Regions from separate parts of the Pseudoalteromonas sp. Of7M-16 genome, predicted to be linked through region 1. Evidence: predicted binding sites of a transcription regulator. Region 1 holds the regulator's gene; the other holds the start of a gene.
What was found. Region 1 encodes LexA, which represses DNA repair genes until DNA is damaged. Its sites were predicted from a motif close to TACTGTATNNNNATACAGTA; they were not measured.
Positions count from the first base shown of each region.

Region 2: a site for LexA is predicted at 3,244-3,263, ahead of MHN81_RS12825 (DNA topoisomerase III). Genes of this name have one in related genera too.

Region 1 covers NZ_JAKRFY010000046.1:18,251-23,803, reverse strand. Annotated here, with positions in the region: gene MHN81_RS27570 (hypothetical protein) at 259-420, shown strand; gene lexA (transcriptional repressor LexA) at 950-1,561, shown strand; gene MHN81_RS27560 (DUF3313 family protein) at 1,920-2,618, shown strand; gene MHN81_RS27555 (efflux RND transporter periplasmic adaptor subunit) at 2,635-3,708, shown strand; gene MHN81_RS27550 (efflux RND transporter permease subunit) at 3,705-5,553, shown strand, end outside.
Region 2 covers NZ_JAKRFY010000011.1:944-6,496, reverse strand. Annotated here, with positions in the region: gene MHN81_RS12845 (Na+/H+ antiporter subunit E) at 1-149, shown strand, start outside; gene MHN81_RS12840 (K+/H+ antiporter subunit F) at 143-412, shown strand; gene MHN81_RS12835 (Na+/H+ antiporter subunit G) at 424-750, shown strand; gene MHN81_RS12830 (methyl-accepting chemotaxis protein) at 1,022-3,136, shown strand; gene MHN81_RS12825 (DNA topoisomerase III) at 3,274-5,208, shown strand; gene MHN81_RS12820 (tetratricopeptide repeat protein) at 5,284-5,553, shown strand, end outside.

The sequences.
Region 1 (5,553 bases):
CCTTGCGCAAACTGAACGCACTCGCTTCGCTCGCTGTCATTGGTGCTTTGTTCGATGTTAATTTGGATGATGAAAAGTGGGTTTTAGAAATAGCGTTTTTTATCCAAAATTTTAGTTCTTTTATTAATAAATATTTTTTAATTTCTTTTTGATATATTGAAATTAACGCAATTATAAAAATTAAAAATAATATTATTCATTATGTTGAAAGTGATAATAAATGCTGTTAGGTTGGTTGTAGTTAATAAGGAGATAAAAATGTTATTAAAATTAAAGAAGAAAAACATCAAAGTGATTAGCCATGATAAAGCCAACGTCCCTGCGGAGATGACACCACAAGTTGCTGGCGGTTTATTTAAAACTTGGGAATGTACAGGTACAAGAACTTGCCCAGGAACATATACTACTACGGCTTGCTAACAAACTGAATAGAGCTACGTAAAGTAGCTCTATTTCCTGTTCAATAACTAAAGTATCGAATACCCTCATCAAAATTTTCATTTAAAAATAGTGTTATTACTTCCCTTTTATTCAGCCATGATGGATTTTTAGTTCATTAATAATTAAAAGTTTCTGGATAGAAGAAACTACTTCTGTTGAACCAACCTCGTTAATTCAAAGCTAAAGGCCTTAACCTTTTTAATAAAGAAAATAATATGAATAAAGCCGGACAAAGAACGAGACTTAAGTGAACCAGATACATTGCCTTTTATAAGTTGAGTTGGGGCTGAAGGCCTTCGGCGAAGTGTTGTTTAGAAAGCTCAAGAAGGAGAACTATTTGCCGCTTTGATTTATTAAATGGGCCATGAACCTACCACCGTTGCGACTCTATTTAACACTCATCACTTTGCTGTTTTTATAATTTGTCTAAGTATTCAACGATTAGCATTGCGATTTAATTTTAACTGTATATACTCACAGTAAATGCACTGTATGGAAAACCAGTTATATGCGACCATTGACTAAACGACAAGAACAAGTTTTTGAACTCATCAAAGTTTTTATCAAAGACACAGGTATGCCGCCAACGCGAGCGGAAATAGCGGAGTCTCTCGGTTTTCGCAGTGCAAATGCGGCAGAAGAGCATTTGAAAGCACTTGCCAAAAAAGGCGTTATAGAAATGGTACCAGGCGCCAGCAGAGGAATTCGCTTAGCTGAAGCTGATGAGCCGGAGCAATTAGGCTTACCTCTGGTTGGGCGTGTAGCCGCTGGCGAGCCTATTTTAGCGCAGGAGCATATCGAAAATCACTGCAAAGTTGACCCAGGCATGTTTCAACCTTCAGCCGATTATTTGCTCCGTGTTAACGGTATGAGTATGAAAAATATCGGTATCATGGACGGCGATTTGTTAGCGGTTCATCGCACTCAAGTCGCAAACAACGGTCAGGTGGTAGTCGCCCGTGTTGAAGAGGATGTGACTGTGAAGCGTTTTGAAAAAGTAGGGAAAAAAGTATTCTTACATGCAGAAAACGAGGACTTTTCGCCAATCGAAGTCGATCTTGAGCAGGAAGTGTTTAATATCGAAGGTTTAGCGGTAGGGGTTATCCGTGGCAATCTGTAAATAGCTTTTCATTTCGATAGCTCTTTGACGTTACTTTTTCATGGCTGGAGACGTGTCCTCCAGCTCGATTCTTTCAATTTTTCTCATCTTAATTTACTGCTGATCTTTTTAGCTCTAACTTCATATCATATACTTAATTACGATTTTATAACTTAGCTACCAAACTAGTTCGTATACGCGAGTGATTGAAGATAATTTTGCACTTATTTAGTTATTCGCGGTCAGAGCTATTCGTCTTAGTTTGTGGTGCCTAAAACTATAATTGTTTTTGTAAGTTACATTTGATTTCAAATGAGATCAAAGTATCTCTTTTGATTGTGCTACAACCACTGGAAATGAATTGATTATGGAGCGACTTATGACTTGGTTTCGTATTGTACTAATTTTTACATTTACATGTCTTGTTTCCGCATGTGCATCTACTTCACAAAATACGCGTTCAGGCTTTTTACCGAGCTATGATTCTTTGGCCCCTTCCGAAGAATATGAAGATACAGAACTTTATGTAAACAGTACGTTTGATCAAACAGCGCTCAGTCAGGTTGAAGTATTGTATATTCCTCAGTTTGAAGTATGGATAAATGTTCAAGATTCCGAGTTTTTGAATATAAACCCGCTACATGTTGCTAAGTTAAGCCACTATATGCAATCGCAAATGGTAAAAAAACTAGCTCCCCATTTTCAGGTGGTGACAGAAAAGCCGCTTAATCTGAATGAGCGAGTGTTGATGATAGAAGGGGCATTTACAGATGTTCAGTTTGAACCTGTTGCATTGCAAGTGAGAGACTTTGTCCCGATTCGCTTAGTCTATAATGCAGGAAAGACGGCCTACCTTGCTGCAACTGAGCAAACTGAGGCATTGACACATGTGTCTTTGGAGTCTGCTTTTTATCTTGGTAATAACCCTCAACCCGTAGTGATGATGACAGCACACAAAGAGCTAGATACCGTTTTAAAAGCAGATGGCACAGAGAATGTAGCAGCGGTTAAAGAAGTGCTAGATGTGTGGATAAATAACTTTGTTACGGCGATGACAAAACATCGCGATGTTAAATAGAATTAAAGGAGCTTTCATGAAGACAATAAAAAGCAAGCAGCTATGTGCAATGGCGTCAATTTGTCTTGCATTAATCGGTTGTTCAGACCAGCAGCCAGAGCAGCAGCAATCTGAACAACTTCGTCCCGTAAGGACAATGCTGCTTTCTTCTCAGGTAGACGGTCCTTTAGTTGAGTTTCCCGCAGTTGTAGATGCAGCTTCATCCGCAGATCTATCTTTTAAAGTATCAGGTGAAGTTACCGAGTTATTGGTAAAGCAAGGTGAAGAAATCCAATTAGGCGATGTAATTGCAAAGCTGGATACAACAGATTATCAGCTTTCACTAGATGACGCTCAAGCTAACTATAATAAAGCGCAGGCGGATTTCAGTCGAGCGAAACAGTTGATCAAGTCCGGCACAATTTCGCAATCGGACTATGATCAGCTGCAATCTCATTTTACAAGTGCAAAAAGCAAACTAGCAAACGCAAAAAATAACTTGTCTTATACGAATTTGAAAGCGTCATTTTCTGGGGTGGTTGCTAGAACTTATATAGAGCGCTTTGAAGAAGTACAGGCTAAGCAGGTTGTTGCGACGTTACAGGATATAAAACATGTCACACTTAAGGTTAACGTGCCTGAAAGTTTGATGATAAAAGTATCTAAAGACGCACCAAAACATATCATAGCCGAGTTTTCTGGAATACCAGATAAGACTTTCCCGCTGGATTTTGTTGAAGTAAGCACTCAAGCCGATGAAGTCACTAAAGCATATGAAGTTACCTTGAGCATGACTCGCCCTGAAAACTATAACATTTTACCAGGAATGACAGCCAAAGTTTTAGCTAAAGGTGCAGATGTCAACAAGAGTGGATTATACCTGCCAATAAATACTGTACTCAAAGACGCATCTGGAAATTATGTATGGACAGTTGAGCCTGCTGGTGCTGGCAAAGGTGAGATTAAAAAGAAATCTATTGTGATTGGTGATGTTTCAACATTAGGGTTTCCAGTGCTCAGTGGTGTGGCAGAAGGTGAGTACATTGTTACAGCGGGCATGAGTAAAGTAAGTGAAGGTCAACTTGTAAAGTTTAACAAGGAGGCACAGTGAATATAACCAGACTTGCTTTAGAAAATAACCGTACTACCTGGGTATTGATCGCTGCGCTATTGTTTTTTGGCATTGTGTCATTCAATAAAATGCCAAAAGACTATGATCCCGGTTTTATTATTAGAACAGCGCAAGTTATTACTTACTTTCCTGGTGCGAGCCCACAGCGTGTAGAGGAACTAGTTACAGATCAAATCGAAAAGGTAGTTCAGCAAATTCCTGAACTGGATTTTGTCAGCAGTACCTCGAAAACAGGGGTGTCCATTGTTAGCGTCAATATTAAAGAAAGCTACAAGAATATGCGGCCTATCTGGGACAACCTGCGACGTAAAATACAAAGTATTGAGCAAGATCTTCCCAGTGATGCACAAACGCCTATCGTCAACGATGAGTTTGGTGATGTCTTTGGCATTGTGATCGGCCTGACAGCTGAAGGGTATAGTTATCGTGAGATGGAGGATGTTGCTGAGCAGGTCAGAGACACATTACTTCGCTTACCGGAAGCTGCAAAGGTTGAGATATACGGTAACCAAGAGCAACGGGTCTTTATTGAATTTGAAAATGCGAGGCTAGGAGCCTTAGGTATTTCGCCCAGTCAACTTAAAGATCAATTAGCGTCACGAAATATCGTCAACCCCGGTGGCTCTATTTATATTAATGATGAAACATTGGCACTAGAGCCAAGTGGCAACTTTGAATCAGTCGAAGATATAGCCAATACGATAATCAATGTACCTGGTAGCGAGCAGGTTTTGCTGCTTTCAGACATTGCAGTCGTATATCGTGACTACGTAGATCCTGCAAAATCGAAAGTACGTGTTGGCCAAGAAGATGGCTTAACATTGGCGATTTCAATGCGCCATGGCGGCAACAATATTGCGTTGGGTGAGCAAGTATTAGAGACTCTGAACTATTTGGAAAGTGTCTACCCTATAGGTGTTGAATTTAAACTGCTGTCGTTTTTACCAAAAGAGGTTGAGCAGAAGGTCAGTGACTTTGTCTCTAACTTACTACAAGCGGTGCTTGTCGTTACCTTAGTGATGTTATTCACATTAGGACTGCGCACCGGTTTAATTGTGGCAAGCCTCATCCCTATGAGCATGGTATTTGGCATTTTAGTGATGTCGTTTTTCCATATCAGTATTGACCAAATTTCTCTAGCAGCCTTGATTATTGCACTTGGTATGTTGGTTGATAATGGCATTGTAATGTCTGAAAATATTATGGTTCAAATGGAGCGAGGAAAGGCTGCAATTGATGCGGCAGTTGATTCCGCGGATGAATTAAAAGTACCATTACTCGTGTCATCGCTAACCACTGGGGCCGCATTTTTACCTATTTTCTTGGCTGAGTCCTCAACTGGTGAATATACCGCTTCTCTGTTTAAGGTCGTAACGATTACATTACTATGTTCTTGGTTATTGGCTATGACCATGATCCCAATGTTGTGTGTATACTTTACACGCGTTAAATCCCAATCAGCCGACTATAATTCAGGTATCTATTTAAGCTATAAAAATCTTTTAACAACCATGATCCGTCATCGCTGGGTCACTTTATTAGCTTGTATTGCCGCGTTTTTTATTGCACTCCAAGGAATGCAATTTATTCCTAAGCTATTTTTCCCACCCTCTGATCGTGACTATTTTAAAGTCGAATTGGAGCTACCGATTGGCACACGACTACAAACAACGGAAGCCTTGGTAAAAGACATGGAAAGCTATATACAGCAAGAGCTACTTGTATCAAGTGAGCGCCCAGAAGGCGTTACACAGTGGGTGAGTTATGTCGGCAGTGGTGGGCCGAGATTTTTATTAACTCACAATCCAGAGCCTACCAGTGCTA
Region 2 (5,553 bases), on a different contig from region 1:
ACCCTTGGCCAGAAACACTGGAAGGTGAGCAGGCGGATTGCCAAAAGTATTTATTGATCCATGTCTTAGATCTGGATGATGAGCAAACTTTGATTGAAACAATTAAATCCCGTTATGAAGCGCCACTGAAGGAGATCTTTGAATGTTAGATACGATCATCTTAATTGTTTTTGCCATGATAGGCTTGGCGTTGTTACTGAATTTATGGCGTCTAGTTGTAGGGCCATCAGTTCCAGATAGAATACTGGCATTGGATACTATGTACATTAATACCATTGCACTTATTATCCTATACGGCATGAATATGGGCACGTCATTGTATTTCGAAGCCGCATTATTAATTGCGTTACTCGGCTTTGTGAGTACCGTTGCTGTATGTAAATACTTATTACGCGGCGACATAATTGAATAGGGGCTGAGAAAGTGGACATAGTTATTTCGATTTTACTTTTAATGGGCGGTGTTTTAGTTTTAGTTGGGTCAATCGGGTTGGTAAAAATGCCTGACTTTTTCATGCGCTTGCATGGCCCGACAAAAGCAACGACACTGGGTATGGCTTGTTTATTATTTGCTGCAATGGCGCATTATAGTCAGTACGGTGACGGTTTGAGTTTAAAAGAAATTTTGATTTCTTTGTTTTTACTTATAACAGCTCCAATCAGTGGGTATATGTTGATAAAATCGGCTATCCATCACCGCATTGACTCTACAGACAAGACAACGGGAAAAGACAAAATAGAAGAAGATTAAAGCCTTCTTCGAGTTGGGTGTCTTTGGCACCCAACTGCTGATCGTCCACCAATTCTAATATTTAACTAATTATCGTTTTTTCCTGCCTCCACGCTTATCTCAATTTATTCTTGCAAAATTCAGCTCAAAAACTTACCTTCAATTATTCTTTAATATTTCTGTAGTAAAATAAACTATTATTATTTAGTCAGTTAACTTTAGTTGGTAGTTTTTAAAACGTTAAATACTCCTTGTTCCCAACGAAAATAGACGGAATTTCTTAAGGTCGCGTATGCAGCAAGTATCGATAAAAAATAAACTCATGCTCTTTGTAACAACATTAGTTATTGCGGTAATAGCGATTCTAGTGGTGACGACTTGGTTACATTTGCAAGAGGAAAATAACAGGCAAAGTGACGAGGTTCACTCTGCAATGCTGGAGGAAATAAATGCAAGACTGACAGCTCAGGGGCTATATTATGGACAGAGAATAGCCGGATTTTTAAATGCAGCTTATCGAGTGCCAAACACGCTGGCAGGATCATTTGAATCTACATATATCTCGCCACTGAGCAGAAGTGATATGCAATCCTTACTTAGAGGTGGACTTGAAAAAAGCGCAAACGTCTCTTCTATCTATGTGCACTACGAACCAAATGGCTACGATAAAAATGATACGGACTACATATCGGGAGCGTCACACTCTGTTGCCGGAAGTGGGGCGCTCGAAATGTACTTTACTAGAGATAGCGGCGGTGTCACGCAACACATTGTAGAGTCCTCTGACGCAAAATATGCTGAAGCGCGCAACCAATTTGGTATACGTGAAGCTGAGTGGTATCTGTGCGCGAGAGATATAAATGCGCCATGTATTATGGAACCCTATCTATATGAAATTTCGCCTGGTCGAGAAATGCTGATGACTTCTCTGACTGTGCCTATACGTGAGAACGGGCGCTTTAAAGGCATTATCGGAGTTGATGTCAATTTGCCTAGTTTGCAAAAACTGGTGGAAGAGCTTTCAAACAATTTATATCAGGGCAAAGGCAAAGTATTTTTATTGAGTGAGTTGGGGTTAATTGCCGGTGCGAGCCATAACGCAGATAAATTGGGTGAGCCTCTGAGTGATGTTTTAGATGTGTCATTGGCAAATAAGCTAGGTACATTGCACCAAAAAGGTGGCTATGCAGAAACGGAAAGTAAGGTGTTTTTTGCCAAATCAATTGAAATTGAATTGGCAAACAAGACATGGTCACTGGTGATCGAAGTTCCAAAGCAGCAAGTGCTTGCGTCAGCGTATAGGATTGAGCAACAACTGCATCAATCAACCAGCGATTTTGGACTTTGGTTGCTAATGCTCGGGTTTATTGTGATTTCAGTGGCTTTGGCCCTAAGCATCTTTTTGATAAACACCATAACGAAACCTCTGTCCCACATAGAAGCTAGAATTGTAAACCTCGCTTCTAGTGAAGGGGACTTAACGCATAGTTTAGAAGTCACACATCATGCCGAGCTTATTTCTTTAGCGAATGGTTTCAATGTTTTTACGAACAAATTGAGAGCTATGATAGCTGATTTAAAAGGTCTTGCTGAGCAGTCATATCAACAGTCATATGTAACGACAGAAGCTGCAATTAACATTAAAAATAAGGTATCTAATCAGCATATTGAAATTGATAATGTTGTCACGGCTATTAACGAGTTAAGTGCGACGGCAAGCGAAGTTGCTAGGGCATCTGAACAGGCAGCAACCACGACCGATGGTGCAGTCGGCACAGTGAGGGAGTGTGAACAGAGTATCGTTACGACAACCGAAACCGTCGAAGAAATAGCCACTCAAGTATCAACTGCGCAAGCTGCATTTCATAAAGTTGCAAAACGCAGTGGGGATATTTCGAAAATACTCGATGTAATTAGATCTATTGCAGAACAAACTAATTTATTGGCATTAAATGCGGCTATTGAAGCTGCGCGTGCTGGCGAGAAAGGAAGAGGGTTTGCGGTTGTAGCTGATGAAGTACGCGCACTTGCGTCAAAGACACAAGCTTCAACAGATGATATCAGTACCTTGATCGAAAATTTACAAAGCGAGATCCGCGGATCTGAGCAAATTATCGAGCAAACGGTAGAACAAGGCAATGAGGCAACGGTATTGTGTCGTGAAGCTGCCAAAATTATGGCGAGTTTAGTTACAGAGCTCCACGGTATTTCGCATGAAGTAACGCAAATAGCTACATCTGCTGAACAGCAAAGCATGGTTACAGAAGAGGTTAATGCCAATACCACTAATATTTCCGACGCTGCACGTGAATTAGCTAAGTACGCAGATGATGTAGAGCACGCGGCCAGTGCTATGACGCAACTAGTTGAACAGAAGCATAGCCAGCTGAGCTTATTAAAAACGTAAGGGGTGAAATTTTGAGTAGCTTGTTGTCAATTCAATTAGCACAATAAGCTACTCATCCTGATAAATTAAGAACACATCTAGATTTGTTGGATGGAGTTGGCTAGAATAACTGTAAAAATATACAGTTATTGGCGTTTATGAAGCTCTACATTGCAGAAAAACCTTCCCTTGGTCGAGCCATTGCCGACGTCCTTCCAAAACCGCATAAAAAGCAAGATGGTTTTATTGAACTCGGAAATGGCGATTGTGTTACATGGTGCATTGGGCATTTGTTAGAGCAAGCTGAGCCGGAAGACTATGATGAGCGTTATAAAAAATGGTTGATCCAAGATCTACCGATCGTACCCTCAGAGTGGAAGTTTAAAGCCAAACCAAAAACGAAAAAGCAATTATCGACAGTGAAGCGATTGATAAAGAAAGCTTCAATACTAGTTCATGCTGGCGACCCAGATAGGGAAGGTCAGTTGCTTGTTGATGAGGTTATCCAAGAAGCTAAACTTTCCAAAACGAAAAAAGCGACTGTTGAACGTGTGTTGATCAGTGATTTAAACCCAAGTGCGGTGAAAAAGGCACTTAGCCAGACAAAACTGAACGCAGACTTTGTTCCATTGAGTGTTTCAGCATTGGCGCGGGCCAGAGCTGACTGGTTATACGGTATGAATTTAACCCGCGCTTTTACTTTAGCTGGGCAAAAAGCGGGTATACAAGGAGTATTGTCAGTTGGGCGAGTTCAAACTCCAGTGCTTGGTTTGGTGGTACGTCGTGATGAGGAAATAAAACACTTTGTTTCTAAACCATTTTACGAAGTAACAGCTGTAATTCGCAAAACAGGTGGTGAGCAATTTGACGCTAAATGGGTGCCCAGTGATGCTTGCTTGCCGTATATGGATGAAGAAAAGCGAGTGTTAGTCAAATCGCTGGCAGAAAATGTTGCAGGTCGAATTAAAGACAAACCTGCAGATCTCATCGCTTTGGATAAAATACCAAAAAAGCAAAACCCGCCGTTACCTTATAATCTTTCATCATTGCAAATTGATGCAAATAAACGCTTTGCAATGTCAGCAAAGCAAGTGTTAGACATCTGCCAGTCTTTATATGAAAAGCACAAACTCATTACATATCCAAGATCTGATAATCGGTATCTACCAAATGACCACTATGCTGAGCGTAATGACATTCTCGCTGCAATATTGAACAATCAAGGTGAAGAAAAGCAACATATTGAGAACGCTGATCCAAATATCAAGGGGAAGTGTTGGAATGATAAAAAAGTAGAAGCGCACCACGCTATCATTCCCACCAAAAAAAACCTCAAAACGGCACAGTTGGGGCATCAAGAACAACAGGTATATGGATTGATTTGCAGGCAGTATCTGGCTCAGTTTTACCTGCCCTATGAATACTCGCAAACCAAAGCTCAGTTAAAGATTGCAGGAGGCACGTTTATCGCCAAAGCTGATACAGTTATCAACTTAGGATTCAAAGTTCTTTTTAAATCAAATAAGAAAGAGCAGAACGAAAAAAAGCAGTTGCCACATCTTGATGTTGGAGAGCCATTGCATTGTATCGATGGACTGATAATAGAAAAGCACACTCAGCCCCCCCAGTTTTATACTGAAGCTACGTTACTCAGTGCGATGACAGGTATAGCTCGATTTGTAAAGAATGGTGATATCAAAAAGGTTCTCAAAGAAACAGACGGTTTAGGTACGGAAGCAACAAGAGCTGGGATAATAGAGCTGCTTTTTAAAAGGCGATTTTTAACAAGAGAAGGTAAATTAATTAAATCGACGGATCTTGGAAGAGGCCTTATTAACACTATTCCAGTAGATTTGTCGCTACCAGATAGAACGGCATTGTGGGAATCTCAGCTAACTAATATCGCCGAAAAAGCTGCCTCTTATAATCAGTTTATGTTGCCATTGCAGAATGAATTGGCAGAGTTAGTCGGGTTGTCTCAGACGCTAAATACTGATCCACTCAAAGGTATTCAAACAGCAAGTCCCTTTAAAAAGAAAGGCGGTTATAGAAAAACACGTCGAAAGTCGACTAACAAAGGAAAAAGCAAATAGTTCTATATAATTACCTTGTAAACGAAAAACAAGTCACCATATAGCTAATAGAATTGCAACTAAGAATGCCCCATTATGGAAAACAAAATTACATTAACGCCAGAAAACATTCAGCAGGTACTTTCATCTTCATCTGCAGACCATTTAGTGTTGCTAAGCTTTTATAGTGCCCAGCATCCTGACTGCATTGCACAGGCAGCCATTTTAGATGAGTTGGCTACGCAATATAGTAGCAGCATCACTATTGCTACACTAGATTGCGATCTACAACAGGCTTTAGCAGGTCAACTTGCACAGCAAGTTGGGCTACAGGCGCTTCCAACTGTGGTGGTTTTAAAAGCAGGC